DNA from 4 places in the Nonomuraea sp. NPDC049129 genome. Region 4 is predicted to be linked to each of the others. Evidence: riboswitches for the same ligand, from Rfam matches in the RefSeq annotation. Region 4 holds a riboswitch; each other region holds the start of a gene.
The links. A riboswitch is a leader RNA that binds a small molecule or an ion and turns the genes downstream of it on or off. The one in region 4 is predicted to bind cyclic di-AMP.
Positions count from the first base shown of each region.

Region 1: linked by a shared signal. The riboswitch ahead of AB0B64_RS40990 (CHAP domain-containing protein) and the one ahead of AB0B64_RS10135 (C40 family peptidase) in region 4 are both predicted to bind cyclic di-AMP.
Region 2: linked by a shared signal. The riboswitch ahead of AB0B64_RS16755 (hypothetical protein) and the one ahead of AB0B64_RS10135 (C40 family peptidase) in region 4 are both predicted to bind cyclic di-AMP.
Region 3: linked by a shared signal. The riboswitch ahead of AB0B64_RS12910 (CHAP domain-containing protein) and the one ahead of AB0B64_RS10135 (C40 family peptidase) in region 4 are both predicted to bind cyclic di-AMP.

Region 1 covers NZ_JBEZDU010000017.1:235,117-242,601, forward strand. Annotated here, with positions in the region: gene AB0B64_RS40975 (hypothetical protein) at 1-109, opposite strand, end outside; gene AB0B64_RS40980 (aldo/keto reductase) at 206-1,033, shown strand; gene AB0B64_RS40985 (Gfo/Idh/MocA family oxidoreductase) at 1,053-2,006, shown strand; cyclic di-AMP (ydaO/yuaA leader) riboswitch at 2,125-2,263, shown strand; gene AB0B64_RS40990 (CHAP domain-containing protein) at 2,276-2,959, shown strand; gene AB0B64_RS40995 (hypothetical protein) at 3,227-3,391, shown strand; gene AB0B64_RS41000 (hypothetical protein) at 3,482-4,216, opposite strand; gene AB0B64_RS41005 (YciI family protein) at 4,856-5,287, shown strand; gene AB0B64_RS41010 (RNA polymerase sigma factor) at 5,397-6,641, shown strand; gene AB0B64_RS41015 (extracellular solute-binding protein) at 7,037-7,485, shown strand, end outside.
Region 2 covers NZ_JBEZDU010000005.1:178,231-185,715, reverse strand. Annotated here, with positions in the region: gene AB0B64_RS16765 (MDR family MFS transporter) at 1-1,206, shown strand, start outside; gene AB0B64_RS16760 (DUF5302 domain-containing protein) at 1,254-1,454, shown strand; cyclic di-AMP (ydaO/yuaA leader) riboswitch at 1,620-1,754, shown strand; gene AB0B64_RS16755 (hypothetical protein) at 1,935-2,693, shown strand; gene AB0B64_RS16750 (alpha/beta hydrolase) at 2,819-3,664, shown strand; gene AB0B64_RS16745 (hypothetical protein) at 3,780-4,151, opposite strand; gene AB0B64_RS16740 (roadblock/LC7 domain-containing protein) at 4,170-4,544, opposite strand; gene AB0B64_RS16735 (hypothetical protein) at 4,574-5,455, opposite strand; gene AB0B64_RS16730 (roadblock/LC7 domain-containing protein) at 5,459-5,836, opposite strand; gene AB0B64_RS16725 (NAD(P)H-binding protein) at 6,071-6,673, shown strand; gene AB0B64_RS16720 (DUF4032 domain-containing protein) at 6,703-7,485, opposite strand, start outside.
Region 3 covers NZ_JBEZDU010000004.1:8,162-15,646, reverse strand. Annotated here, with positions in the region: gene AB0B64_RS12935 (hypothetical protein) at 1-115, shown strand, start outside; gene AB0B64_RS12930 (DUF305 domain-containing protein) at 177-836, shown strand; gene AB0B64_RS12925 (C40 family peptidase) at 1,363-2,307, shown strand; gene AB0B64_RS12920 (BlaI/MecI/CopY family transcriptional regulator) at 2,457-2,828, shown strand; gene AB0B64_RS12915 (M56 family metallopeptidase) at 2,825-3,781, shown strand; gene AB0B64_RS12910 (CHAP domain-containing protein) at 4,120-4,851, opposite strand; cyclic di-AMP (ydaO/yuaA leader) riboswitch at 4,866-5,020, opposite strand; gene AB0B64_RS12905 (NlpC/P60 family protein) at 5,198-5,638, opposite strand; cyclic di-AMP (ydaO/yuaA leader) riboswitch at 6,197-6,343, shown strand; gene AB0B64_RS12900 (CHAP domain-containing protein) at 6,356-7,027, shown strand; gene AB0B64_RS12895 (four-helix bundle copper-binding protein) at 7,250-7,485, opposite strand, start outside.
Region 4 covers NZ_JBEZDU010000003.1:150,265-157,749, reverse strand. Annotated here, with positions in the region: gene lysX (bifunctional lysylphosphatidylglycerol synthetase/lysine--tRNA ligase LysX) at 1-578, shown strand, start outside; gene AB0B64_RS10140 (LuxR C-terminal-related transcriptional regulator) at 1,156-1,368, shown strand; gene AB0B64_RS10135 (C40 family peptidase) at 1,432-2,475, opposite strand; cyclic di-AMP (ydaO/yuaA leader) riboswitch at 2,481-2,641, opposite strand; gene AB0B64_RS10130 (amino-acid N-acetyltransferase) at 2,930-3,487, shown strand; gene AB0B64_RS10125 (hypothetical protein) at 3,510-4,394, opposite strand; partial or broken gene AB0B64_RS10120 (RDD family protein) at 4,431-4,910, shown strand; gene AB0B64_RS10115 (RDD family protein) at 5,019-5,507, shown strand; gene AB0B64_RS10110 (Lsr2 family protein) at 6,018-6,350, shown strand; gene AB0B64_RS10105 (ATP-dependent Clp protease ATP-binding subunit) at 7,105-7,485, shown strand, end outside.

The DNA of each region.
Region 1 (7,485 bases), on a different contig from region 4:
CACGCGGCACGACGACCGTGGCAGGCCCGAGCAGTCCAGCGCGGTGCGCCTCTATGGCGCACAGCATCTGAAGCGGGGACTCCACCCAGGCCGACGCCTGTTTGCCCACTCTGTTACCCCCGCGGGGTGATAGCCCGATCACGACCGCTTCAAGCTAGCCCGGCCGCCTTAAGCCGCCAGAAACGGGACATGAACAATGGGACCCATGAACTCGCTACTACTCAACAGCGACGGCGTGCAGGTGCCGCAGCTCGGGTTCGGCGTCTGGCAGGTGCCGAGCGACGAGGCCGAACAGGTCGTGACGGCCGCTCTGGAGACCGGTTACCGCCACATCGACACCGCCAGCGCGTACGGGAACGAGGAGGGCGTCGGCCGGGCCGTACGCGCCTCGGGGATCCCGCGCGAGAAGCTGTTCGTCACCACCAAGCTCTTCAACAACGACCACGAGCGGGCGGAGGAGGCGTTCGACGAGAGCCTGTCCCGGCTCGGTCTCGACTACGTGGACCTGTACCTGATCCACTGGCCGGTGCCGTCCCGGAACAAGTATCTGCAGGCCTGGCGCGGCCTGGAGAAGATCTACCGTCAGGGACGGGCCAAGGCGATCGGTGTGTCCAATTTCACCATCGAGACCCTCACCCGGGTCATCGACGAGGCCGACATCGTTCCGTCCATCAACCAGATCGAGCTGCACCCGTACTTCCAGCAGCGCGCGCTGCGGGAGTTCCACGAGGCCAACGGCATCCTCACGGAGGCGTGGAGCCCGCTGGGGCAGGGCAAGGGCCTGCTCGGCGACCCGGCGCTGGCCGTGCTGGCGGAGAAGCACGGCAAGACGCCGGCCCAGATCGTGCTGCGCTGGCACATCCAGCTGGGCAATGTGACGATCCCCAAGTCGGTCACGCCCGCGCGGATCAAGGAGAACTTCGAGGTGTTCGACTTCGTCCTCGACGCCGAGGACATGGCGGCCATAGGCGCCCTGACCAAGCAGGACGGCCGGATCGGGCCCGACCCGGAGACTTTCAGCTGGATGGGGTAAGTCCCTAGGATCTTTCCCCATGAAGGATCTCGCATGGGGCATAGCGGCCACGGGTGTCATCGCTGCAAGGGTCGGGGCGGTCATCGCCGCTGAGCCGGGAATGCGGGTGGCCGCCGTCGGTTCGCGCGACCTCGGCCGCGCGCGGGCGCTGGCCTCGGAACTGGGCGCCGAGTCGGCGTACGGCTCGTACGCGGAGCTGTGCGCCGACCCCGGCGTCGACGCGATCTACGTGGCGACCCCGCACGCCCAGCACCTGGAGGTCGCCGAGGCGGCGATCGCGGCGGGCAAGGCGGTGCTGTGCGAGAAGCCGCTCGCCGCGTCCGTCGCCGACGCCGAGCGGATGGTCCAGCTCGCCCGCGATGCCGGGGTGTTCCTGATGGAAGCCATGTGGACCCGGTTCAATCCGCTCATTCAGCGGGTGGCCGGCGATCCCCGGTTCGGGGAGATCCGCTCGGTCCAGGCGTCGTTCGGCTTCAAGGCTCCCTACGACCCCGCGCACCGGCTGTGGGCGCCGGAGCTGGGCGGCGGGGCGCTGCTCGACCTGGGCGTCTACTCGTTCGGGCTGGCGCAGCTGCTGCTCGGGATGCCCTCACGGATGCACGTCACGGGCTCGCTGGCGCCCTCGGGGGTGGACGCGGAGGCGGGCGGGGTGCTGGTCTATCCGGGCGGCAGGCGGGCCCTGGTGGAGTGCTCGCTGCTGGGCCCGTACGCGAACGACGCCCTCGTGGTGGGCACCGACATGCGCGCCCACATCAAGGCGCCGTTCTGGGCGCCGGAGCGGGTCGTGCTGAGCGGGCCGTCGATGGAGACGGAGGAGTTCGTGCTCGATCCGGCGGACAACGGATACGCCGGCGAGGTGCGCGAGGTACGGGACGCCATGGCCGAAGGCAGGACCGAATCCGCGATCATGCCACTTGACGAAAGCCTTGCCATGATGGGGCTTCTGGCCGACGCGAGGGAGCAGCTCTCTTAGCTGGCGATTTATCCATTTGTAAGACCCTTGCCACTTGCATTACCTTTGTGGTCATATGAGGCATACGTCCGGTTTGTCCGTTCGTTGCCAGACCATCGCACAAAGGCATCACAGGACCGTCCTGTGACCGCTGAATCCGCCTCGCGCGGAACCGGGGACCCACCGTCCTTTGGGGTGTATCGGCACGTCACGTGCCGTAGGACAGCTTCCACGTCCGAACCCGTCAGCTAACCCGGTAAGCGGCATGGAAGCAAGGAGTTACCCCCTCGATGGCCAAGTCCCATCTTTTTCGCGCCACCAAGTCGACCTTCGCTCACGTCGTCCTCGGCGTGAGCGTCGCGGCCGCCGCCTTCGCCGGCCAGTCCGCCGCCCACGCGGACACCGCCACCGCCCACGCTGCCGCGGCCCCGGCACACGCCGCCGCCGCGAAGAGCCACCCGGAGAGCGAGGTCAAGGCCAAGGCCACGGTCTCGCGGGTTCTGGCGCTAGCCAAGGCCCAGGTCGGCACCACTGAGAACGCCTACGGTGGCGGCACCAAGTTCCAGAAGTGGTACATGAACTCCCCGCGCGCCCTGGAGACCCTCAGACGCGACGGCGGCACCCGCGCGGACTACCTGAACGCCGCCTGGTGCTCGATGTTCGTCTCGTGGGTCGGCGAGCAGTCCGGCGCGCGCAGCATGATCGGCTGGGACGCCTACACGGTCGAGCACGCGAAGTGGTTCGCCAACAACAACCACTGGGGCACGACCCCGAAGCCGGGCGCCGTGGTGTTCTTCTCGTGGGGCGGCAGCAAGAGCCTGGACGACATCGAGCACGTCGGCTTCGTCGTCAAGGACAACCACGACGGCACAATCTCCACGATCGAGGGCAACACAGGCAACGGCAGCGTCCAGCAGCGCGTCCGGCCGACGTCCCAGGTGGTCGGCTACGGCTACCCGAACTACGGGGCCTGACGACTTCCTGATCGAGGGCTCTCCTGCCGACGAGCGCGCGTCCTACTGGACGCGCGCTCGTCGGCGTCCTACTCTCCCGTACCGGCGTCTTACTCTCACGTACCGGCTGCCGAAAAGCCCACCACGTTGGGCTGAACAGCGCATGGCTGCCTTATCTGCCCATCCGACCGCAACCCCCCAAGTTTGGGGATGTCACGGGCCTGCCGTCACCTCGGACACTGACGGTGGCCGGACAGCGAGCCGGTTCTCGATACTGGAGGAGGGGACATGTCACCGACGACGCAGCAGGACAACTGGCGCTTCTGTAACAAGTGCTACACCCTTTGGTGGAATGGCCGCCCCGACAACGGACACTGCCCCGCGGGCGGCGCCCACGAGGGACACGGCAGTTGGAACTTCTACCTCCCGGCGAACCCCGCCGAGCACATCTGACGCAAGACCGGACCCCCGGCCGATCTCCCCGCGACGCCACGGCTTCGCGGGGAGATCGGCGTTGGACGACGCTTTCGGCGATCCGGCGAGTCAGCCCAGTTGCTGGGCGTTCAGGCCGGTGAGGCGTTCGTAGGCGGGGCTTTCGCCTGGGTAGACGACCTGGATGTCGATGGGAAGGGCTGTCCCAGGATCGACGCTGTGCCCGCCGCCTTCGGGGGAGCCGAGCAGGACGGCGCCGTCGCTGCCGTCGCGGAAGATCTCGCCCCAGAAGGTGTCGACGAAGCTCTTGGACAGCAAGGTTCCCTCCGGCAGGCCGCCGAAGCCCACGGCCCATTTCATGACGCGGGTGTCCTCGGCGTGCATCGTGAGCCGGTAGGAGTAGATGTGGCCCGAGCCTTCCGCCCAGTGGCCTCGCAACTCCTGGTCGACGCGCAGGTTCCCCACGAAGCGGGCCGCCAGCGCGGACTGGGCCTGGTCGTTCCAGGAGCCGTTCGGGCTCTCGGCCATGGGGATGTCCGACAACCTCGCGATCGAGGCTCCCCGCTCCACCGGCAGTGAGTGTCCCTGCTGGTTGGCGGCCGAGAAGAGCGCGTTGTCCTCGACGGTGTTGTTGACGACGGCGCTCACCCCATCACCGCTGTGGTCGAACCCGTACTCGGAGAAGTCGTTGGCATGCGCGCCCATCGGAATGGCCAGGATTTTGTCGCCACGCCCCGGGGTCTGGCCCGCGTTGAAGTTATTGGCCCGATAGAGACAGAAGTGCCCCTCGGGACACGCATCGGCCCCCTGGCCGTAGATCAGCTTTGGTTCCTTGTCGTCGCTCATCGCGCTCCCTAACCGTTGACGGTCGGCGCGGCTGCCCTGGTGGCAGCCGCCGGGTTCTGCGGACCATGGTTGTCTCGGGTGCCGTTCGAGGACGTAGCCCAGAACATCGTGACGACGGAAACGGCGCAGAAGCCCAACAGATACGGTATGCGCCGTAATAGCTACTCTGTGTATTGACACGCGAGGTTCGCCGCCGACTATCTGCAGCCCCTGGAGTCAGGACTCGAACAGCCCGCAAGTCACCCGACTTCCGCCTGCTGCCTGCGGCGGCGGTCGCCTTCGTGGTCCTGATCGGCTCCGGCGTGCCCGCCCGCGCGGCGGACGCCTCCGCCATGACGGCACCGTCCTGCGGCAGGGCAGGACACTGGCCATCTATACGCTCCCGTACTACCGCAAGAACTGGCGAGAAGCGGACTACGGCGGATCCCAAGCCCGGATCACGGCCAGGAGGATGTCCGGGTCCTCGCTGGAACGTAAGATCGCCGGTCCTACCGCTGGCGGGCTGAAGGCGCCGGTCTTGGTTCGCGGTGCCGATGACGCTGCGACGTCTCCTGGTGAAGAATTTCTGCTCACGTGTCGATTCGGGGCCTTGACCGTTCGACGCGTTCGTGAGAGTGAAGGAGGCGGATCGTGAAGTTCATGATCGTAGGGAAGGCGAACGAGGCGACCGAGGCCGGCGAACTGCCCAGCCAGGAACTCGTCGACGCGATGGGCGCCTACAACGAGAGCCTGGCCAAGGCGGGGGTGCTGCTGGCCGCCGAAGGGCTGTACCCCAGCTCCCACGGTGCGCGGATCGCCTACACCAAGGATGGCAAGGCGACGGTGCTCGACGGGCCGTTCGCCGAGGCCAAGGAGCTGATCGCCGGGTTCTGGCTGATCCAGGTCAAGTCCCGGGAGGAGGCCATCGAATGGGCGCTGCGGGTGCCGGTTCCCGGTGGGCATGAGGGGGTCGGGCTGGATGTCTGGCAGGTGTTCGACGCCGCCGACCTGCCGGACGGGTCGATGACCCCCGAGGAGGCCGAACGCGAGGCGGCATTGCGCGAGCGCCTGACGGGTTCCGCCGAACAATAGAAGCCGCTTCCCGCCCGCGAGCCCAACTCTCCGTTGGGGGCCCGAATCGCCCACCAGGCTCCGGTCCCGGCTTGCGGGAGCTGGGGCGGGCTGGTCTTATGGCCAGGTGATGGCTTCCGATACGCATCGGGCGATCGAGACGGTCTGGCGAATGGAGGCGGCGCGGCTCATCGCCGGCCTGACCGGGCTGGTGCACGACCTCGGCCTGGCCGAGGAGCTGGCCCAGGACGCCCTGGTCGCGGCGCTGGAGCAGTGGCCGGAGTCGGGGGTGCCGGGCAATCCCGGCGCCTGGCTCATGACCGTCTCCAAACGCCGCGCCATCGACCTGCTGCGCCGTCAGGAACGCTACGCGCGCAAGCTGACCGAGATGGGCCGCGAGCTGTCGGAGGAGCCGGGTGCCGACGAGGAGCTGCCCGGCACCGATGAGATCGAGGACGACCTGCTGCGGCTGGTGTTCACGGCGTGTCATCCGGTGCTGTCCACGGAGGCCCGGGTGGCGCTCACGCTGCGGGTGCTCGGCGGGCTGAGCACCGACGAGATCGCCAGGGCGTTCCTGGTCCCTGAGCCGACGGTGGCGCAGCGGATCGTCCGGGCCAAGCGGACGCTGGCCGACAAGCAGGTGCCGTTCGAGGTGCCGCAGGGTGAGGAGCTGGCCGGACGCCTGTCGTCGGTCCTGGAGGTCATCTACTTGATCTTCAACGAGGGCTACTCGGCCACGGCCGGTGACGACTGGATGCGGCCCGGTCTCTGCGAGGACGCGCTGCGGCTCGGCCGGGTGCTGGCCGAGCTGATGCCCAAGGAGCCCGAAGTGCACGGCCTGGTCGCGTTGATGGAGATCCAGGCGTCGCGCGCGGCCGCCCGGGTGGGACCGTCCGGCGAGCCGATCCTGCTGCTGGAGCAGAACCGGGGCCGCTGGGACCGCCTGCTGATCCGCCGTGGCCTGGACGCGCTCCAGCGGGCCGAGGATCTCGACGGCGACCTGGGCCCGTACGTGCTGCAGGCCGCCATCGCCGCCTGTCACGCCAGGGCGCTCACCCCCGAGGAGACCGACTGGCGGGCCATCGCCACCCTCTACGAGGCGCTGGCGCGGATGTCGCGCTCCCCGGTGGTCGAGCTCAACCGGGCGGTCGCGCTCGCCATGGCGTACGGTCCGGCGGTCGGGCTCGAACTGGTGGACCAGCTCGTCGACGAACCGGCGCTGAAGGGCTACCACCTGCTGCCGAGCGTACGCGGGGATCTGCTGGTCAAGCTGGGGCGACAGGGTGAGGCGCGCGCCGAGTTCGAACGGGCGGCGGCCATGACCCGCAACGCCCGCGAGCGCACCCTGCTGCGAGAGCGCGCCGCCACCTGCTGATCCCTGTCGCCCGCTGATCCCTGTCGCCTGCTGATCGCCGCCAACGCGCCGTACGGACGCCTCAGCAGTCGCGACCGCGAGCCCGACTGCGCTCGTGACCACGGGCGTGACCACGAGAAAAGCCCGCAGTGTGTGGGCGACATGCCCAGAAAGCAAACACAAACGAGTCCCTTGTGATGGGAGCGCTCCCAAACGGCTCTTTGCGTCGTAAGTCACCAAAAATCCCCTTTCAGAATGAGAAATCGCACCATTGGTAACGGTTGCGTTTCAGCGCATTGACGGGCACAGGCCATAAGTGCACCCTTTGTGGGAGCGCTCCCAAGGATTTCCCACCGCGGCCCGGAGCGTGTGTCGCGGTGCACCTCCCCACCCATTCACCCGAGAAGGGGTCCACCATGTTGAACCGCAAGCGTCGCGGCGGTCTCGCCGCGGCTTCCGCCCTGGCGGCGGCGGCCCTGACCGTCGCATCCTGCGGCTCCGGCGGCACTCCGGCGGCCAGCAACGCACCCGCGTCCTCGTCGGCCGCCGAACCGGTCACGATCCGGGTGCAGACTTTCGGCGGCGGCTCGAACTTCGGCTACAAGAACGCCATCACGAAGTGGAACGCCGAGCACAAGGACATCCAGATCAAGGAAGAGCACCTGACCGACCAGTTCGAGCAGCAGTACTGGCCGCAGATGATCCAGTGGCTGCAGGCGGGCAACGGCGCGGGCGACGTGGTCGGCATCGACGAAGGTGGCATGGGCCTGGCCAAGGCGCACCCGGAGTGGTGGGCGGACCTGAAGGAATTCGGCCTGGACTCCCGCAAGGCGGACTTCCCCGCCTGGAAGTGGGAGAACGGCCT
Region 2 (7,485 bases), on a different contig from region 4:
GGCATGTCCGTGTTCCTCCTGGGGTCGGCGCTATGCGGGGTGGCGCAGGACATGACGCAGCTCATCCTGTTCCGCGCGTTGCAGGGCTTGGGCGCGGGCGCGCTGCTGCCGCTGTCGATCGCCCTGGTGCTCGAACTGTTCCCGCCGGAGAAGGGCGGAGCCCGGGTGCAGGGCGCGATGGGCGGAGTGATGGCGCTCAGCTACCTCGCCGGGCCGTTCCTGGGCGGGCTCTTCACCGACCACGCGAGCTGGCGCTGGGCCTTTTATGTGAACGTGCCGATCGGCCTGGTGCTGATCGCGATCATCGTGCTGCGCCTGCCGCGCCGGCCGGGACATGGCGGCGGGCGGCCCGACTACCTGGGAATCGGGGTCTTCACAGTTGGCATTAGCTCGCTGCTCATCGGCCTGACCGAGAAGGGGCTCGACGGCCACACCTGGACCAGCGTGCCGGTGATCGGGCCGATCGCGCTGGCTCTGGTGTCGCTCGTGGTGTTCGTGGTGGTGGAGATGCGGGCCGAGGCGCCCATCATGCCCCTGCACCTGTTTCGGAACCGTACGTACACGCTGGTCAACGTGACCTCCTTCTTCACCGCCTTCTGCATGTTCGCCGGCGTGGTGTTCCTGCCGCGCTACTTCCAGGAGGCGCTCGGCGCCAGCGCCACCGAGTCGGGGCTGCGGATCTACCCGCTGACCCTGGCCATGGTGGTGGGCAGCATGGTCGTGGGCGCGCTGATCAGCCGGACGCGCGTCTACAAGCCGTGGCTGGTGGCGGCGCCGTTCCTGCTGGTCGTGGGCACGCTGTTGTGCGCCGGTCTGACGCTGGACACGCCGCCCTGGGTGCTCGTCGGGTGGATGGCGCTGATCGGCCTCGGCATGGGCCCGATGCTCTCCGGCCTGACCGTGGCCGTGTCGAACTCGGTGCCGCCCCAGTACATGGGTACGGCCTCGGCCAACCTGACGTTCTTCCGCCAGATCGGCGGCTCGGTCGCCCTGGCCCTGGCCGGCACCGCCTACACCTCCGTCATCGCCACCGAGGCGCCGCTGCACGGACTGGCCGCCGCGCACGCCTCGGCCGCGGCCCTGGTCATCCCCTCGCTGGGGGTCGCGGGCGCCCTCGTGGCGCTGGTCGCCCTGATCGCCATGCCCGGTGTGCGGATCGACCGGGAAACCCCACAGCCCAAGGTCGAGGCCAGTTTCGCGTCCTGAGCGCCGTCATGCGAAGCTGTCCTTGTCCCCAACACCAGGAGGTCCTCATGGCGGAAACACCGGAGCCGGAAGTCGACGAAACTCCCGAGGACGAGATGAAGCGCAAGTTCCGCGAGGCGCTGGAGCGCAAGCGTAACCAGCATGCTGACTCGAGCGCGGGTGGCAGGGGCAACGACCCTTCCAAGATTCACGGCGCTCACGGGCCCGCCGCCAGCAAGCGTTCTTTCAGGCGGAAGAGCGGCGGTTGACCTGAGCTTTTCTGGGGGTACGGCATGCCGTACCCCCCTTTTTTCTTGACCCTCTAGGTAGATCTTCGCCCGTTTCATGGGCTTATGTTTGCCTTTGTCCGGTTCGGTACCTATAGTTCATGGAGTTACCAGCCGGTGACTTTGGGGCTTCAACAGGGGAGTACCAACCGGCAGGCGCCGAATCCCGCTCGCGGGAACCGGGGAACCAACGTTCCTTAGGGGTGAATCCGACCTCGGTCGGTAGGGCATCTCCACGTCCGAACCCGTCAGCTAACCCGGTAGGCGAGATGGAGAGGACACCTACCGCATGCGTAACCCCCGCGTCGTGCCGCCAGCCCGCGTGTTGTCGTCCGCAGACTGACCGGCGCCTTCCCCCCGCTCTTCCACGCTCCGCGTAGCGACCGTTTGGCGTCTTGCCCGGCTACGCCCACCTTTCACGAGCGCGATCCCCTTTTCCCGTATAAAGGACTTCACTGCTTCATGTCTGTTCGCTCTGCTATGCTCACCGCCGCCCTCGTAGGCGCGATCTCCATCAGCGCAGGCACCGCCGCACACGCCGACACCGGCAACGACAAGAAGGTCCTGCTCAAGGGCAAGACCACCGCGTCCTACTTCTGGGACGACTCCTCCGGCCGCGCCGGGGACACCGGGCTGCCGGCCAGCGGCAAGCCCATGCAGAAGGGGCTCGCCGCCAGCCCGAGCTGGCCGCTCATGACCGAGGGTTACGTCGTCTACAAGGGCAAGAAGATGCCCTTCTTCGTCGGCGACCGCGGTCCGGGCGTGCCGTCCTCCAGCGGCGTCATGCTCGACCTCGACGCCAAGACTTTCGCCGCCCTGACCGGTGGCCGCTTCAACTCCAGCACGCTGGGCGTGGACGGCAACGGTGGCGCGGGCCACATCAAGATCGACTACGTCATCACCAAGTGGGGTAGCGGTCCGGGCAAGAAGAACTACCCGCAGCCCTTCTCGACCGGTGCGTACGCCGTCGTGGACCGCAACCCCGCCAAGCCCCCGAAGATCGTGGCCGAGGGCGACAAGCCCGCCGCGGTCAAGCCCGCTCCCGCCAAGGCCGTGCCGGTGGCCGCCAAGAAGGCCGACAAGGCTGAGGAGAAGGTCGCTGACAAGAAGGTCGTCGAATCGAACGCCATCGGTGGCGCCGCCGCGGCGGTCGCGCTGGCGATGTTCGGCGGTGGCGTGACGGTCGGCCGCGACCGGATCCGCAAGCTCGTCCGGCGCTGACAACCGTCAGGTCCGAAGACGGTTTTGCTGACGGCCGTCAGGTCCGGAGCCGACGGCCTTGATGGTCGTCGGTTTCGGAGCCGGCGGTCTTTGCGTCGCGGGAAACAGAATGTCATTCTGACCTCGTGACCACGCTTGCAGCCGCGAACGGCATCGAGATCGCGTACGAGACCTTCGGCTCACCCGGCGGACGTCCCCTGCTCCTCATCATGGGGCTCGGCGCCCAGCTCATCCACTGGGACGACGAGCTCTGCGAGCTCCTGGCGGAGCAGGGCCATCACGTTGTCAGATTCGACAACCGTGACTCCGGACTCTCCACACACCTGCACGACGAGGGCGTTCCCACACTGGGGACGTCCTCTTCGTATCTGCTGGATGACATGGCCGACGACGCGGCCGGGCTGATGGACGTCCTCGGCTGGCCCGCCGCCCACGTCGTGGGCGCCTCGATGGGCGGCATGATCGCCCAGACGCTCGCCATCCGGCACCCCGAGCGGGTCCTGACCCTTACCTCGATCATGTCGACGCCCGGCCCGGACGTGGCCCCGCCCACGCCGGAGGCCAGCGCGGTGCTGCTCGCCGCGCCCCCGACTGATCGGGACGCCGTGCTCGCCCAGTCCTTGAGGACCTGGGCGGTGATCGGCTCGCCCGGCTTCGACATGGACCGGGAACGCATCCTCCGGCTGTCCGGCCAGGCGTACGACCGGTGCTTCGACCCGCCGGGCACGACCCGGCAGCTGGCCGCGATCATGGCCTCCGGCGACCGCACGGAGCAGCTCGGCACGCTGGGGATCCCCGCCCTGGTCATCCACGGCGAGGCCGACCGGCTCGTCCCGGTCGCCGCCGGCCACGCCACGGCGGCGGCGATTCCAGGCGCCACGCTGCTGACGTTCCCCGGCATGGGCCACGACCTGCCCCGGCCGCTCTGGCCGGACATCGTCGGCGCCATCACCAAGCTCACCACGAGCTGACGCACCAGGAATCAGGCCGGTCAGGGATCAGGCTGTTCAGGGACCAGGCTGTTCAGGGATCGGTGGAGGTCGGTGGCTCGTGTCCGCCGCGCCCGGACGCGAGCCACCGGATCTCTCAGACCTCCAGCTTCTCCTCGATCCCGCGGAGCTGGTGCCGGGCCAGGGCCAGGTTGGCCCGCGCCCGGTCCAGGGCGAGATAGAGGAAGAGCCCCTTGCCGCCGCGGCCGGTGATCGGCCGGATGATGTGGTACTGGCCGCCGAGCGTGATCAGGATGTCCTCGATGGAGTCCTTGAGCCCCAGCGAGTCCATCGTGCGCAGCTTGGCCTTGACCACCTCCGTGTTCCCCGCCGCGGCGACCTGGAGATCCAGGTCCTTGGAGCCGCCGAGCGCCCCCAGCGCCATGCCGCTGCCGTGATCGACGATCACCGCGCCGAGCGAGCCGTCGATCGTCATCATCTCCTTGAGAGAGACGTCCATGCTGGCCATGCCTTCCTCCGTTCAAGCTCAGTGAATCCGTGCTGAGATGGCGGCCACGCTGGCCGCCGTCTTGCGCCCCTCCAGCCGGAGCAGCCCGAGATTGGTGCCGGGCTCAGCCAGGACTGCGAGGACGATGGTGGGGCCCGCCGCGTAGAAGGCGGCGAAGCCGGCGGTGCCGGAGATGAGCGTCTCCTCCAGTACGCCCTGGCCGGTCATGATCGTCATTCGCCTGCTCAGCGCGAGCAGCGCCGCGGACAGCGCGGCGACCTGCTCGCCACTGTCGTCGGCGTTGTCGCAGGCGATGCTCATGCCGTCAACCGTGCAGGCGACGCTCCCGCTGATGTCCGGAGTGCGCTCGCGCAGGAGAACCATCTCCCTGAGCACCTCTTCACGCAGCTCCACCGGTGGCCTCCTTTGCGGGCGGGGGAACCTCATGTCAGCTCCTCCAGCGCCTTCTTCAGGCGCATCAGCAGGGCCAGGTCCGTGGGGTCCGCCGTGACCGGCGGGCCGAGCGGCAGGCCCGGGGTGCGGGGATCGTGCGGCGGCCGTTGGCCGGCGGCCACGCGCCCCCGCTGCGGCAGCGCCCCCTGCCCGTCTCCGGCGGTCTTCGCCCTGTGCTCACCGGTCTTCGTCGCGCTCTCTTCCGGGGCGCGCGTGGTGGTGGTCGGCTCCACGGGCGGTGCCAGCAGCCCGGCCGCCGCCATCCTCCGTACGGCCAGCAGCACCGAATAGCCGGACCTGCCGATCCGCTTGGCCAGGTCGAGCGGTGTCGCCTCGGCCCCGGCCCCGGTGAGGACCTCCCACTGGACCGAGTCCAGAGTCACCCCGCTGCCCGGCAGCCACTGCGCCGGCCGTACCGGAGCCGTGTCCAGCTGCGCGGACGGCCAGATCTGCGCGAGATAGGCGCGGCGGCGCGCGCACTCCCGCAGCAGGCCCGCCACGTCGAAGAACCACTGCCCGCCCAGCCAGTGCTGCTCGCCCGGCCGGAATTTCGGCCGCGACCCGCCGGCCGGCAGCAGGAAGAACGCGGCGTCCAGGACGGCCCCGAGCACGCAGTACTGCAGCTCGCCCAGCGTGACGGGCCCCTCCTCCAGCAGGCGCGCGCAGCCCCCGTCGGCCTGCAGCCTGCGCAGCGCCGTCTCCGGCAGCCGCCCGCGCGCCGCCAGCAGCCGCTCGACGCCGGGGGTCTGGGCGCACTCCATGTACGTGACCCGGCCCTCGCTGAGGAAGATCGTCCCGGCCCGGCCCACGCGGAGGGCGCCCGTGGCCCGTTCACGGGCTAGACCGGTCAGAAGCGTGTCCAGCGGTGCCATGGCTCAGGTGAGCAATTGGCGGGAGATGTTCAGCAGGCGGTATCGCGCCAGGGCGAGATTCGACCGTTCCAGGTCGAGGCGCAGGTAAATGACGAGCGGCCCCTCGAATACCGTTTCGAGGAATCTCAGTAAATGATGGCCTTTGTCGGTAGTGACCAGCATGTCGTCGATCCGGACAGTTTCGCCGGGGCAGGAGCGGGCCAGGCCGTCCATGGTCGCGCGCAGTGTCTCGGTCAGGGCGGCGGCGGAGCTCTCGGCGTCCACGCCCTGCGGCGGTCCGCTGATGGCCACGGCCATGCCGCTCGTCTGGTCCACCAGCATCGCGTCCAACGCCCCTGGTATCGCCATGACCTCGGTCAGGCAGTCATCCAGTCCCAGCACGTGACCCTCCCACGCCGTCATGAGGACTGGGACAGCGTAGGAGCGGCGGATGACGGCCGGGTGATCGGATAAAGCGAGATATGTATGAGGTTAAAGATGTCTACGGCCAAGGTGGAGAAAAACCTAACCGCGACGGAGATTTCCTGATTAGGGGTATTGCTTGCGACATTTAAGAGTATTGCTCACATTATTCTCGGCCCAGCTCGCCAGTATCCAATGGATACTCTGGAGAATATGAAGATTCTTCTCTTTGGCGCGACCGGTATGGTCGGTCAGCGCATCGCCGCCGAGCTGGCGGCCCGCGGCCACGAGGTGACCGGTGTCAGCAGGTCGGGACCGGTCAAGGGAGATGTGCGCGACGCCGCCACGCTGGGCCGCGGCCATGACGCCGTGATCTGCGCGATCGCTCCGCCCCGCGACGGGAGCGAGCCCGAGGGGCCGTTCCTCGACGCCCATCGCGCCCTCATCGACGGCGTCCGCGCCGCCGGGGTCGGGCGGCTCGTCGTCGTCGGCGGCGCCGGCGGCCTGGAGGTGGCGCCCGGTGTCGACCTGGTCGACACGCCCGGCTTCCCGGACATGTACAAGAAGGAAGCGCTGGCCCAGCGGAGCGCTCTCGGCCTCTACCGCGAGGTCGACGACCTCGACTGGACCTACGTCTCCCCGGCCGCGGAGATCGCGCCCGGAGAGCGCACCGGACACTTCCGTGTCGGCGGTGACCAGCTTCTCACGGACGCCGAGGGCAACAGCCGCATCTCCGCCGAGGACTACGCGATCGCGATCGCCGACGAGGTGGAGAAGGGCGAGCACCCGCGCCGGCGCATCACGGTCGCCTACTGAACTCCGTCCGACTCCTTAAGGTCCGACTCCTAAAGGTCCGACTCCTCAAGGTCCGACTCCTCAAGCAGGTCGTCCGCCTCCTCCATGAGGCCGCCCGGCTCCTCGGGCAGGAGGGCCTTCTCGTCGGGCTTGTGGACGAGCACCTTGTCCACGTACGACTTCACGGCGGCCGCGATGCCCACGTCGGCCCCGGCCGCCTCCGACAGGTACCACCGGTGGTCCAGCACCTCGTGGAACAGCTGCGCGGGCTCCAGCTTCCCGCGCAGCCGGGCCGGAATGCCCTCGACCGTCGGCTGGAACACCTCGGCCAGCCACCGGTGCGCCACGATCGCCTCGTCCTCGTGCCGCAGGCCCTTGGCGACCCGGAACCCGTCGAGGTCGTTCAGCAGCCGCCTGGCCTGGTTCTCCTCGACGTCGAGCCCGGTCAGCCGGAGCAGCCGCCGCTGGTGGTGCCCGGCGTCGACCACCTTGGGCCGGACGATGAGCCGCCCGGTGCCGACCTTGCGCCGCACCATCATCTCGGCCACGTCGAAGCCCAGCAGGTTGAGCCGCCTGATCCGCTGCTCCACCCGGTGCCAGTCGACCTCCTCGATGATCTCGTCCTGGGTGATCTCGTTCCACAGCCGGTGGTAGCGGGTCACGATGTCCTCGGCGGTGTCCATGGGGTCGATCGACGGGTGCAGCAGCCCGCCCGCCTCCAGGTCGAGCATCTCGCCGAAGATGTTCATGTGCGCGGTCTCGATGTCGCCGAGCCGCTGGCCCTCGCTGATCATCGGATGCATCTCGCCGGTCTCCGCGTCCACGAGGTAGGC
Region 3 (7,485 bases), on a different contig from region 4:
ATTGCCGAGCGAGCGGCGCAGTGACGCCCGTGATGGTCGCGGCTGGAGGCTGGTACAGCGAGGGAGGGAGCCACCGGCGGCCGATCTGGCTTTTCTTTCGGTTCTGCGGATTTAGGAGGGTCGTTCCAATCCGACCCGTCCTATCCGATCCCCCATTTCCGAAGGAGAGATTCCCCATGACCGTCGCACACCGGATCACCATGCTCACCGTCGCCGGAATCGGCGCCGTCGCCCTGCTCACCGCCTGCGGCTCATCCACCCCCACGACCACCGCCGCCGGTGCGGGAGCCGCTCCGGCCGCCTCGTCGAACGACGGGGCCAGCGCAGATGTCACGAACATGGACGGCATGGACATGTCCTCGTCGAAGCCCAAGGCGGACTTCAACGATGGCGACGTGATGTTCGTCCAGATGATGCTCCCGCATCACCAGGAGGCCCTGCGGATGGCCAAGTGGGCCCAGACCAACGCCTCCAACGCCAAGGTCAAGGATCTCGCCATGAAGATGCAGATGGAGGCGCAGCCGCAGCTCAGCAAGCTCAACAACTGGCTCACCGCCTGGGATAAGGAGCCCATGGCCGACGACGACCCGATGATGACGTCGACGCCCGGCATGATGTCCTCCGCCGAGATGGCCAAGATGCGGCAGATGAAGGGTGGCATGTTCGACCGCATGTTCACCCAGATGATGATCAGCCACCATCAGGGCGCCATCAAGGTGACCCAGAACGAGATCGCCAGGGGCAGCAACGCCAAGACGAAGACGATGGCCAAGACCATCCAGACGAGCCTGCGCAGCGAGCTCGCTGAGCTGAAGCAGCTGCTCCCGACGCTCTAGCCGCGACGGATCCCGTACGGCGCCCGGCCGTACGGGGCCGAGGCATGCCAGATTCAACCAGCGGCTTTGACCCCGGAGGTCACGAAGCTGAGTTTCACTCCGCTGACCTGCCCAGTGACCTCCCAGAACCTTCCCTTCCGAAGAACGGACCGAGCGTCTGGCCAGAGGGCCGGGGAGCGCTCGGCAGCGTCACAGAACAGCCACCGGAGGTGGCGGCCGTGCGCGATGGGATCGTGGACGTGGACGACGTGGCTACAGGTGGCGCCGTTGTGGCCCGTGATGTGTGTCCGCGATGGACGAACAGCCCGCCGACAGCAGGGCAAGTTGAGCACCTGAACACTCCGGAGATGGCGCGCGTATCCATACATGGGCGGCGGCCTTCCGCTATGCCGGGTAGTACGTCCCGCCCTCGAGGCCAATCGACTCGAACAGGCTAATAAAACCCTTCACTTCGGTACTATTCGCCCCAGATCTTGGATGTTTACGAGGAGGCATCGTAGTGGCTGCGCCGACAAGGCTTGGGCAGATGGCAGGGGCCACAGCGCTGGCATTGGTCACATTAGTCTCCGCCCCCGGCACCGCCGCCGCCGCGCCGTCACCTGCCAAGGCCAGGGCCAAGTTGGTGAAGCTGAACGAGCGGGCCGACAAGGTGGTCGAGCAGTACAACCAGGCCACCGAGGCGTACAAGAAGGCCAAGCAGAAGTACGACGCGGCCAACGCCGACCTCGGCCGCAAGACGGTGCGCTCGGACGCCCTGCGCGCGGATCTCGTCACGGTGGCGGTCAACCAGTACCAGTACGGCGGCTTCGAGAACTGGCAGACCTACGCCGGCCAGGGCGAGACGCTGAGCAGCATGGCGGCACTGGGCCAGATCGCCACCGAGCGGTCGGCCAAACTACGGGCGTACGAGGACAGCATCAAGGACCTGCGCGACCGGCGCAACGAGGCCAAGAATGTCCTGGCCGAGGCCGACAAGGCGCGCGAGAAGGTGGACGACGACAAGACCGAGGTCGAGAAGCTGATCGCCCAGCAGACCAAGATCCTTCGCAAGCTCGGCGCCTTCAAGTCGGGCAATCCCAACAGCACGGGAATCAAGTACACCGGCCCGGCCTCGGGCAACGCCCGCATCGCGCTGCAGTTCGCGTTCGCGCAAGTGGGCAAGCCGTATGGGTACGGCGCCAATGGGCCGAACTCCTACGACTGCTCCAGCCTCACCCAGGCCTCCTGGCGTACCGCCGGGGTCGCCATTCCCCGCACGACGTACACACAGTGGGCCTGGGGCGCCAGTCGTCGCGTCTCGCTGGACGCCCTCCAGCCTGGGGACCTGCTGTTCAGCAAGGGCCTGGGACATATGGGCATGTACGCGGGCAACGGGAAGATGGTCCACGCGCCGCAGACCGGAGACGTGATCAAGGTCGTCGAGCTCGACGACTACTGGCGCAACCGCCTCCTCGGCGCAGTCCGCCCATAAAGCCGCCGCCGAGCCCCGCACGTCGAAATGGCGCTGGAAGTACTGGCAACGTGGAGCTATGTGCGTTGTCCACAAGGTTGCACACTGTGGCCCCGTATCAACGATCCCAAGTAGCATGAAAACAAATCGCGGCAGGAGGCCACAAGAAGATGCGGACGTTGGGCGACCTGGAGTCGGTGATCATGGACCGGATGTGGTCGTACCACCGCCCCGCCGCGGTGAGAGACGTGCTGAAGGATTTGCGACAGGATCGCGAGATCGCCTACACCACCGTGATGACCGTGATGGACAAGCTCTACAAAAAGGGCCTGCTGAAGCGCGAGCCGGTGGGTAAGGCGTACGTGTACAAGCCAGTCGGCACCAAGGAGTCCTACACCGCCGAGCTGATGCGCGAGACGCTGGCCAGCGGCGGTAACCAGGCGGCCACGCTGGTTCACTTCCTTGAGCGGCTGACCCCGGAGGAGGCTGCCGCGCTGGAATCCGCCCTTCAGGTGTTCCCGGCGCACACCCGTCGATCATGACGGTCGCCCTGGTCCTCGTCGTCTACGCCGTGGGTGCCGCCACGGTGTTGCCGCGACTGCTCGTCAAGGCCGCCTGGGCCGAGCGGGCCCCCCGATTGGCGATCTCCATGTGGCTGGCCGCGGACATCTCCGCGGTCCTCTCGGCGGTGATGGCCGCGCTGAGTGCCGCGATCCCCGGCGACGCGGTCGGGCACGGGTTGGCCAGGCTGTTCGAGGTGTGCAAGCAGTTTCTCGGCCACGGATCCGACGTCGACGTGGCCTCCGCCGGATTCCGGCTGGCCGTCCTGGTCAGCGGGTTCATCACCGCACGGACTGTGTTCTGCGTGATCAGGGTGCTGCTGACCTCACGGCGCGAGCGTGCCCGGCACTCGGAGATGCTGAGCCTGCTGGGCCGGCGTGACGGCGAGTTGGACGCGGTGGTCCTGGAGTACGACAAGCCGCTCGCGTACTGCCTGCCCGGCAGGGCGAACAAGGCCGTGATCACCACGGCGGCGCTCCACGCCCTGCCGCCCGAGCATGTGGCCGCGGTGCTGGCGCACGAGCGAGCCCATCTCCGAGGACGCCACCATCTTCTCCTTGCCCTGGCTGAAGGCCTGGCCAAGGCATTTCCTGCTCTCCCGCTGTTCGCAACGGCCAAAGCGGAGGTGGCCCGCCTGGTGGAGTTGCGGGCCGACGATGTGGCCGCGGGACAGCATCCGCGCCTGCACCTCGCCGCGGCTCTGGTCGGTCTGGCCACCGGGCGGGTGCCCGCGTTCGCGCTGGGCGCTGCAGGCGAGAACGCGTTGAGCAGGGTGCGCCGCATGCTCAATCCGGCCGCGCCGCTCCACCGCCGCGAGCGGCTGGTGGGCACGGTGGCCGTCACCTTGTTCCTCGCAGGACCGGCGGCTCTGGCGGTGTTTCCGGGGGTGAGCGCGCTGATCGCGCATCATTGCCACACGCTCTCGCTGCTCTGAGCTCAGGCGTACAGCAACTCCTGATCGATCACGACGGCCGCGGTGACGCCCTGACCGGCGGCGATGATCACCTGGCCAGCCGGGGAACGGCATGGACGCCCGCCTGGCCATGTCGCCGGCCGCGAAGACTCCCTTCACCGAGCACTGCCCGAACTCGTTGACCTCCACCAAGCCGTCCTCCAACATGGCGCAGCCCAGTTGCTTCGGCAGGTTGCTGCGCTGGCGGACACCCGACCCGCAGCGACTGGTAGCCGCCACCGAGGACGGCACGGTCTATGGGTCCAAGAACGGCGGGCCGGACTTCACCGTCGCCTTCCGCCCTGCCAGATCATGAACCGCTACGCCATGATCGAACGGTGACGGCCGGCATACCGCTGCTGCCTGCCTCTGGCAGAGCTTCGACGTCTCACCTGCCTGACCACGACGGCAACGCAGAGCACGCCCGCGAACACGACCCCAGACACCGCGATGCTCTCCGTGGAGGCCGTCGGCAGGACGACATCGGTCTCCTGCGCCTTCCCCGCCGCCTGCACGACCCCTTTCCGGACCAGAGGCGTCCGCGGGTTGCCGCCCGTCAGGACGAACGTCTCACCCTCCCCGAACTTCTCCTTGACCTTGCGGGGAAGGCCGTAGCCGACGACCTTGCTCTGGTCCCTGTCCTTGCGCTTGAGCCACACCTTGTCGACGTTGGCCTCGATCGTGGAGATCTGGTCTCCCTGTACCTTCTCGACGATGCCCGCATGGTCGATCCGCTCCACATCGCGTGACCCGCTCCAGTCGTAAAAGACGATGGCGCCGGGCTCCGGCTTGTCACTCCAGGCGTCCTGCTCCTTGAACCACTTGGCGTGGTCGACGGTGTAGGCGAAATCCCCCACGTACTTCTCGACGCCCGCCTGGTTGGCGGCCCAGGTAATGAACATGTCGCACCATGGGGCGGTCTTGAAGTAGGGGTCGCTGTTGTCCACGTTGGCGTAGTACCAGTTACCGAACTTGCTGTAGCCGTCGGTTTTCTCGCGATAGCCGAGATTTTTCTGGGCAGCGTCGAGCAGCCCGTCCACAATGGATGGCATAGGTCCGGGGTTTGACCCTTTCTCCTTATGGCCTACCGGGTTAGCTGACGGGTTCGGGCCAGGAGATGACGCCCTACCGCCGCATCCGTGGCGGATTCACCCCATGCGTGGATCGCTCCAGGCTCTGGTTCCCCGGTTCCCGCGGCGCGGGCCTCGGCACCAGCCGGCCGCCTCCACCGCGAAGGCAAGTCACCGGCAAGTACGAAGGACTGTAGTAGGTAGAAAGGGTGGCTGGTTACCGAAATGAGATTTTTGGCATAAAAGATCTATCCAACGCAGACCGATCAATACCGTGCGCTACACGTTGTTATACGCAAGGCAAGCACCGCAGCGGGTCAACGCGTGATCACTCAATCACCCTCACCACGCCTGCGAGATTGCGCGTGTGGGCGGGCACCAGTTTGACGACGTCCCCCGTCCGCCGGGCTTGGATCATCTTTCCGTCGCCCCAGTAGATCGCGGCATGGGAAATGTAGCCCGGGTTGGTGGGGTCCGGCCGCCAGAAGATCAGGTCACCCGATCGCATCTGGGAAAACGGGACCCGGGGTCCACTGGCGAACTGCTGATGCGTCACCCGCGGCAGCCGAATGCCCGCCCTGCCAAAGGCCCACTGGATCAGGCCGGAACAGTCGAAGGCGTCAGATCCCTCGGCGCCCCAGACATACGGGGCGCCCAGTTTGCTCTTCGCCGCCGCGCACGGTCGGCTTGGGCGTGTAGGCCCGGAAGGCCGATGGTTCCACCCCCACCGTTCCCACCCTCCTACCGCCGAGCGGTATCGCCGCCGCATCGACGATCTCCATGGAGCTCACGCCTTTGCGTACTCGAACCCGCTCGATCATTTGTTCAGGCAGCGGACGATTCGCGGTCACAAGCAGGTGTGGCTCCCGCAGACGGTCGAGGGCCGCCACAACGGGCGGTTCAGGCGCCGGCGAGGCTTTGCCCGGCTTCCCGGGTCCAGCCCGAAGACGCCGGGGCGGCTTCGCCGGTCGCTCGTAGTCGACGAGGGCTAACATCCCCGCTACCAGCGTTGCAACCACGAGTCCGGCCACTAGGTACACCGCTCGGGGCAGCACGCTACTACGGTTCATAGTCACTGCGACATTATGCACAACCCGAACAGCGACACAGCGGCCCACCGCTCAGGCACGGCACCACGCCGTGGTAAAGGTAAAGGATTAATGGCTGAACCCTAGGCCACACAGGGCCTTCGGGTCGGCTTCCAAAGGTTTCGCTTGCGCTGGCCATTTGGCTTGCATACCTTTACAGGCCCAAGGCCGCAGCGTTCCGATGGTGGCCTGTAATGCCGAGACCGCGTCTCGTCTGCACCGGCGTTGTGTGCAGATCGTAGCCGCGGCCGCCGAGTCCGCTTTCTCGCGGAGCCGGGGATCCACTTTCTTGGGGTGAATCGGTGCGCCCGTCCCAACGGGGCTCCGTAGGGCACTTCCACGCCCGAACCCGTCAGCTAACCCGGTAGGCGGCATGGAAGCAAGGAGCAATTCCCCGCATGTCCAAACACCTCTTGCCGAGCTACGGCAGGTCCGCCCGTAAGCACGGCCTCACCCTCGCCGCAGCGGCCGTGGCCAGTGCGCTCATCACCAGTACGCCCGCCTTCGCCAGCGACCACGCCAGCGAGACCCAAACTGGCGTCTCGCGGTCTGCGACTTCCTCCCAGCCCCAGCGCCAGGTCACAGCGGACGCCGTGCTGAAGCTGGCCCAGCAGCAGGTGGGGACGACGGAGAACGCCAGCGGCGGCGGCACCCGATTCCACAGCTGGTACATGACTTCCCCCAGGGCCCAGGAGACTCTGGCCCGCGACGGAGGAAGCCTTCAGGCCTACGCCAACGCTCCGTGGTGCGCCATGTTCGTCTCTTGGGTCGGTGAGCAGACCGGCGTTAGGCCGACGATGGGATGGGACGCCTATACGGTCACATGGGCGCGGTGGTTCAAGAACAACGGACGCTGGGGCACCCTTGCCAAGCCCGGAGCCGTCGTTTACTACGCATGGGGCGGCGACAAGAGCATTACTTCCATCGACCACATGGGCCTGGTGAAGAAGGACAACCGCGACGGCACCATCACCGCGATCGAAGGCAACACCGGCAATGGGAAGGTCGAGGAGCGGGTGCGACCCAAGTCCGACGTCGTCGGCTATGGCTATCCGCAGTACAAGTCCTGACATCAGGGAAGCCGCTTCGGCAATTGCCGTAAGAGAGCTGCTATGCGGCTATCCGCGCATCAGCCTTAGCGGCCGATCCTACTATGTCATATAGTGAAAAGTCGGCTGGCTGGTCCTCCCGGGAGGGGACAACCGCAGCCATCCGTTCGGACGTACTCGGCATTCGCCCCCGTGATGCCGGGCACGTCTTCCTAAGAGATCGACTTCCGGTCGTGCCGAGGCCTAGCCGAGAACCCCAAGCAGGTCCCGGCAAGCGCGTTCGCAGTCACGGCAGGCCTGTGCACAGATGCCACAGTGGGCGTGCTTGGTGTGCCGCCCGCACTCGTCGCCGCACGCCTTGCAGGCCTGGACGCAGGCTTCGAGGACCACACGCGTCATGTTCGCGTCATAGCCCGTGTGCCGCGAGAGCACGCGCGCAGTGGTCTCGCAGATGTCCGCGCAGTCCAGATCGCTGCGTA
Region 4 (7,485 bases):
ACGACGGCGTCGAGGTGGACCTGGGCATCCCCGAGTGGCCGCGCATCACCCTGTACGGGGCGGTGTCCGAGGCGCTCGGCGAGGAGATCACCACGGAGACCCCGCTGGAGCAGGTCCGGAAACTCGCCGACGGGCGTGAGATCCACTGGGACCCGAAGTGGGGCCAGGGCAAGCTCGTCCAGGAGATCTTCGAGGCCCTCGTCGAGCACACGCTCATCCAGCCGACGTTCGTCATGGACTACCCGCTGGAGACCTCCCCGCTGACCCGCCAGCACCGCGACAACCCGCTGCTGACCGAGAAGTGGGACCTCATCGGGTTCGGCACCGAGCTGGGCACCGCCTACTCCGAGCTCGTCGACCCGGTCGAGCAGCGCCGGCGCCTGGTGGAGCAGTCGCTGCTGGCCGCCGGGGGCGACCCGGAGGCCATGCAGCTGGACGAGGACTTCCTGCAGGCGCTGGAGTACGCCATGCCGCCCACGGGTGGCATGGGGGCCGGGATCGACCGGATGATCATGGCTTTCACCGGCAAGAGCATCCGGGAAACGATCTTGTTCCCGCTGGTCAAGCCGACCCACTGACCCGCCTGCCGCCGAAGAGTGTCGGCCCGGCTCCCACGCCGGGCCGTACCGGCCGCTGTCGGGTTGACAGCGGCCCGATCTCCTGCGGCGAGTAGGAGAACGCGGGCGGCGGCGTTCGCCAGTCCCTTAACGCGGGGAGCGGGCATCTCCCGGCCGCCTGCGCCGAGTGGCTTCTCCCTCTGGCGCATGAACCGTTCATGGTCTTTGGCGGGCGCTGCCGACCCGGCGGCGCGGGGGTACAAAAGACTGCCCTAAGCAGCCACATTTCCGATATTTCGCATATTGAATGCGAAGAATATTCGCGTTTTACGGATTCGGCGCTCAGCAGGTTCGCGGCGCTCTTGGGGAGCGGGCTGGAGCCGTTGTAAGGGCGCCTGTGATCCTTCATCGGGCCCCGAAGTGTGCCGACATATGGCGAGTACTTCACATACAGCCGATCATGTCAATGGCGATGGTCAGAGGGCGGTATCCGCTGGCTTGACGACCTTTCCAGAATGCGTTTACCGTCTGCGAGACGAGCTGCAGCTCTGCTCGGACATAGACGTCTCGAGTTCTGCTGTTGGGGGGAGGGCTCCCGATGTATGTGCTCACTGAGAGCGTCGAGCTTAGCCACGCGGATCTGGCGTTGCTGGCGGAGCTTGCCAAGGGGGTCACGGTTGATCGGGTTGGCAGACGACTGGATATCAGTGGACGCACGGTACGCCGGAGACTTCGGGGTATCTGCGACCGCATCGGCGTCGCCACCGCGATCGAGGCCGTGGCCTGGGCCGCCCGCCGCCAGCTCATCTGACCGTTCGACCGGCCCAGCCGCCCGGGCCCCAGCTGTCAGAGTGCTTGTCGTGGTGTCCGGAGGTCAGTCGGCGATGCGTACGGCGCCCGCGAACGGGCGGCGGGCGATGGACGCGATGCGTACGACGTCGCCGGTCTGCGGCGCGTGGACCATCATGCCGCCGCCGATGTAGATGCCGACGTGGTGCAGGTCACCATAGAAGAAGACCAGGTCGCCGGCGCGCAGCTCCTCCTTGGAGATGTGCCGTCCGGCCGTCCACTGGTCGCCGGTGTAGTGCGGCAGTGAGATGCCCACCCGCTGGTAGGCCGCCATCACGAGGCCGGAGCAGTCGTACGAGGTCGGCCCCTCGGCGCCCCAGACGTACGGCTTGAGCTGCTGCGTGAGCGCCCACCTGGCGGCCGTGGCGGCCTTGCCGGCGCCGATGACCGGCAGGTCGACCCGCGTGGCCCGGGTGCCGGGACGGCCCGCCTCGCCGATCGCCCGCTTGAAGAGACTGCTCTCGACCTTGGCGACGAGCTTGGTGATCTTGTCGCGTTTGGTGCCGAGGCCCTCGACGATCTTCTCGACCTCGTCGATGCGCGTCTTGGCGCTGGCCCTTGCCTGCTCGGCGGCCTGCCTGGCCGTGGTCACCTGGTTGACCTCGAAGCCCTGCTGCTGCTCCAGCGCGTAGGTGGTGGCCGCCCGGTCGAGGAAGCTCTCGGGGTCGTCGGAGGTGCCGAATGCCAGCGCCTGGCCGAAGCCGCCGTTGATGTAGGCGTTCTGGGCCAGCAGCGCGGCCTTGGCGCGCTTCGCGGCCAGATCGGCCTCACTGGTGGACAGCGTCTTCTTGGCCGCCTCAGCCGACTTCTTGGCTGTCTTGAGCTTCTCCCGCTGGCCGTTGAACTCCTCGCTCAGCGTCTCGATCTGGGTGTGGAGCTCCTCGGCCTGCTTGGACAGGTCCTTCAGCGAGGGCTTGGGATCGGCGACGGCGGAGCCGACGGGTACGGCGAAGAGGAGGGTGGCGATGGTCGCCGCGATGACACCCAACCGGGTGGGGATCTTCCGGAGCTCAGAAGGGCGGGCCTGAGCGCCCGCCGGCTTCGTCTCGCGATCGCGGGTCTGCTTCACCAACCAGCTCCTCTCATCGGCGCCTACCGGGTTAGCTGACGGGTTCGGGCCGGAGCAGCCCTACCGAACGACTCGCTCGGATTCACCCCATGGGTGGTGGCGTCGGGATGAGGTCGCCACCGGCGGGTCCCCGGCTCCCCTTACGGGGATTGGGCGCGTCTCCACGCTGGCTCGCGTGGGTGACATCGTCGCTGGACACTAGTGCACTCCGGGTTCGTGCTCAACCAGAACTGCCAAGTCTGTAGAGGTTTCACAACCGAAGGGTCACGAGGTGATCTCGTGCTTGCCGGTGCAGGACAAACTTTATGTCCTTTTTGCACCAAGTTCGTCAAGGCATGGAAGCCTGAGGGCCAAGGGATCCCTCATCGTGCTCGATCAACCACGAGATGTCATGAGATGGGAGAGACGTCAGAGTTACGGGGAGGCCGTAATCGGATCTGTACGCTGGAGACCCATGGAGCAGGTCGCCGAAGTGACAGTCCCGGACACGGAAGTCGTCGTCCGGCGTGCTCGCACGCCGGATGTCAGGACGATCCGTCTCCTGGTCGACACCTACGCGGGCGCCGGGCCCCGGCTTCTGGAGAAGGCCACCGTCACTCTGTACGAGGACGTGCAGGAGTTCTGGATCGCCGAGCGCGGCGGCCAAGTGGTCGGCTGTGGCGCGCTGCACGTGCTTTGGGAGGATCTCGCGGAGATTCGCACGGTGGCCGTTGATCCGGAGTTCCGAGGCTTCGGAATCGGGCACCGGATCGTCTCTTCCTTGATCAAAACGGCCCGGGAACTCGGCCTGCGCCGGGTTTTCTGTCTGACTTTTGAGGTGGATTTTTTCGCGAGGCATGGATTCCGCCCCGTACAGGGCACTCCGGTCTCACCCGAGGTCTATGCGGAGCTGCTGGCCTCGTACGACGAGGGTGTCGCCGAGTTCCTCGACCTCGAACACGTCAAGCCCAACACCCTGGGGAACACCCGCATGCTTCTCCACCTGACATCGGGTGACGCGGACCTTGACTAATGGGAAAGGTGATTGTTGATACCTATGTCGATACGTTGGGCAGCACAGGCATGTGTCCTGACACGTGCCACATGCGCACTCGAAGCGAGGTGACACGGTGAGCACCGGACAGCCGCCGTATCCACAGGACGAATCCGGCGAGAACTCTGCGCCTGGCGGATCTGAATACGGACATCACAACACGGGCCGTCCCTATGGCGAGCCCGACCCGGATGCGACGGTCGTTGGCTACCGGGCGGACGACGCCTACGGTCAGCAACCCAACTATGGGCAGCAGCAGCCGGGCTACGGCCAACAGCCGCAGTACGGTCAGCAGCAGCCGGGCTACGGCCAGCAGCCGCAGCAACCGCAGTACGGACAACAGCCGCAGTACGGTCAGCAGCCCGGCTACGGTCAGCAACCGGACTACGGCCAGCAGCCCGGCTACGGTCAGCAACCCGGATACGGTCAGCAGCAGGCTTCGGGTCAGCAACCCGAGTACGGCCAGCCCAACTACGGTCAGCAGCCGCAATCGCAACCCGGTTACGGTCAGCAACCGCAATCCCAGCCTGGATACGGCCAGCAGCCCGGTTACGGGCAGCAGCAGCCGTCCCAGCCGGGCTACGGGCAGCAGCAGCCGTCGCAACCCGGCTACGGCCAGCAGCAGTACGGCCAGCAGCCACCGTCGGGCCAGCAGCCCGGCTATGGCCAGCAGCCCAATTACGGCCAGCAGCCCGGTTACGGGCAGCAGCAGCCGTCCCAGCCGGGCTATGGCCAGCAGCAGCCGTCGCAACCCGGCTACGGCCAGCAGCAGTACGGCCAGCCGGACTACGGTCAGCAGCAGCAGTACGGCCAGCCCGGCTACGGTCAGCAGCCCCAGTACGGCCAGCAGCCCGGCTACGGGCAGCCGCAGCCGCACGGGGTCCAACCGCCCGGCGCCCCGGCCCCGCTCGCCGAGTGGTGGCAGCGGCTCGTGGCGAGGATCATCGACGGTGTCATCTTCGGCATCGCGAACTGGGTGATCGGTCTCGTTTTCGGGGCCATCCTGCTCGCCGGCTACAACTCCGCGACCGGCGTCACGACCGGCCTGATGGGCCCGACGCTCTACGGCATCGTGGTGGCCATCGTGATGACGGCGGTGTACGTCGCCTACGAGTTCTTCATGACCAAGATGAGCGGCCAGACGGTCGGCAAGATGGTCATGGGGATCAAGATCGTGCCCACGGGCACCATGCTGCCTCCGGGCGGCCTGCCTAACGACGTGGCGCTCAAGCGGGCCGGTGGCACCTGGGGTGGATACATCCTCGGCGTCATCCCGTTCGTCGGGTCGCTGCTCGGCGGGATCGTCGTCGCGCTGAACGGTGCCTCCCAGCTCTGGGACAAGCCGCTGCAGCAGACGTTCGCCGACAAGTTCAGCAACACGGTGGTTGTGAAGATCAAGTAGTCTTCGCGGACGCGAAACAGAGGCTGGCCAGCGGTCAGCCTCTGTTTTGTATGTGCGGGCGGCAGCAAAATGGGTAGCGGTCGGTTCGCCGAAGGGGCGAGGTGGGTTATGACCGGGTTGCCGCCGTGGAGTGACGCCGTCCCCGCGGAATGGTGGGAACGCCTGGCCGCCCGGCTCATTGAAGCCCTCGTCTTCGGTGTCTTCTATTACATTCTGTTCGTCGCGCTGTGGGGTGGCTTCCGAACTGTCGGGTTGCTGGAGGCGTTCGACAGCCGGTTGCCCGGCGTGTTCGCCTGGCTGCTCGGTGGGCTGGGATATACGGTCTATGACTGGGCCGCGCATTCCATGAGCGGCCGTACGTTCGGCAAGGCGATCATGAGGATTCGCCTCGAACCGAGCGGCCTTCGGCGCGGTGCTCTGCTGAAACGAGCCCTGGTCTATCCGGGAGCGGCGATGGTCATGGGCATTCCGGTGCTCAATGTGCTGGCCGGAATCTTCGTCTTCGGCGTCGGGATCCTCATCTTGATCGACAAGCCGCTGCAGCGTGGGCCGCACGACCGGCTCGCCGGAACGCGGGTGATCAAAGATCTCCGCTGACCCTTGTGGGCCTGGCGAGAAGTCTTTCCGCAAAATTTTCGCTTGATCCGGTAAGGAGCCTGGAGAGACTGGCATTAGGCTATGGGGCGTCCGGGTTGCCGGATGTTGGCGCACATGGCACATGGACGGCATCCATGTACCACTATGGTCGGGTGCGGGCGGTTGTCCACCTCGTGAGGCATGAGGGGCGCTCATGCCCAGGCCGCTTGTGGATAAAGCGCCCATCGAAACCCCCGTCCGCTGTGGAGGCGAGGACGAATGCAGGCCCTTACCGACGTATTGTCAGCGCTGATCCCACCGGTGGTGGTGGGCGCCGCCTTCATCTTTGGCGTAGTGAAGTTGGTCCGATCCGAGGCCGCCGGACGCCGTCCAAACCCCCAGGATCAGGCCGAGAACCACAACTGAGCCGCCGCTCAGCAGAATCTCTGTAGCGCTGAATTGTCTCCGCGCCTTTCCGGGTATATGTTTGCCCTGGCGAATGAAACAATGCTCCGCGAAAGGATTGCGTAGATGGCCAAGCAGATCCAGGAGATTCTCATCGATGACCTCGATGGGGGCGAGGCCAATGAGACGGTCAGCTTCGCTATTGACGGCTCCTCCTATGAGATTGACCTGAGCGACCTTAACGCCAAGAAGCTGAGGGACGCGCTCACGCCTTTCGTACAGCACGCTCGTCGGTCCGGTGCCGTGACCACGCGTCGGCGCGGTCGCGGCGGGCAGCGTGCGATGAGCCGCGAGAAGAGCTCGGAGATCCGGCAGTGGGCCAAGGCTCACGGTCTGCCGGTGAGCGAGCGTGGCCGAATCGCCTCTACCGTGGTGGAGAAGTACGAACAAGCTCACTAGAGAGCCATCTCCTGACCATGCGCTTATGCCGCTCGCCTAAGAACCCCGGCGAACGCCATAAGCGCATGATCATTTATAGCTGCTTCTCAAATGCTGGACGGTTCGTGACGGCGATCTTCTAATCGCCCATATGTGATCATTTTGGGCTGCCCGCTCGGTCGATTCCGGGCGGTTTTCTGGCATGGTGCGTTCCAGCCCCGGTGTGGGCTCCCCGGTGCGGCGACGCTCTGGATCGGTAACCGCGATGGCCCGGATCGGTAACCTCGCTGACCGGACCGGCGATTTCGTGGCCGCGTGTGCCGTGCCGGGATCGGGATTTCGCGGCCTGCCGGGTGCCGTGGCACGATCGAGATTCCGCGACCCGCGGGTGCCGTACCACGATCGATTGGCGGCGGGCGCGCTTCCTTACATAGGATGTTTGCGTATGGCTCACGGATCAGGCATGGGCGATGCGCGGGCGGGCTCTCTCCCCGGCACCGGCCGCAAGCCGATCCATGTTGATCTGCCGGCGCCGTGGCGACCAATTCCAGGCGCTTCACGGAAGCGTCCTAAACATCGTTCGCTTGCGGCGTATCGGGAACACGTAACCCCCGATCGGTAGTTGGATAGAGGGTGAACGCCCTGCTCCCGGGGAACGTCTCTGCTATAGAGCGTGTCAGTGGCAGTGGGCACGGTTCGCCGAGCCAGGGCTAGCATGCGGGATGACGGGACCGGATTTACCGGCCTGACTGACCGCTCTGTGAGGAGCGACGAGATGTTCGAGAGGTTCACCGACCGAGCAAGGCGGGTTGTCGTCTTGGCCCAAGAAGAGGCCAGGATGCTCAACCACAACTACATCGGCACTGAGCACATTCTTCTTGGTTTGATCCATGAAGGTGAGGGCGTAGCCGCCAAGGCTCTGGAGAGCCTGGGCATCAGCCTTGAAGGAGTGCGTCAGCAGGTCGAGGAGATCATCGGCCAGGGCCAGTCGGCTCCGTCGGGGCACATTCCGTTCACCCCGCGGGCCAAGAAGGTTCTTGAGCTGTCGCTCCGTGAGGCTTTGCAGCTGGGTCACAACTACATCGGCACCGAGCACATCCTGCTCGGGCTCATCCGTGAGGGTGAGGGTGTGGCCGCCCAGGTGCTGGTCAAGCTT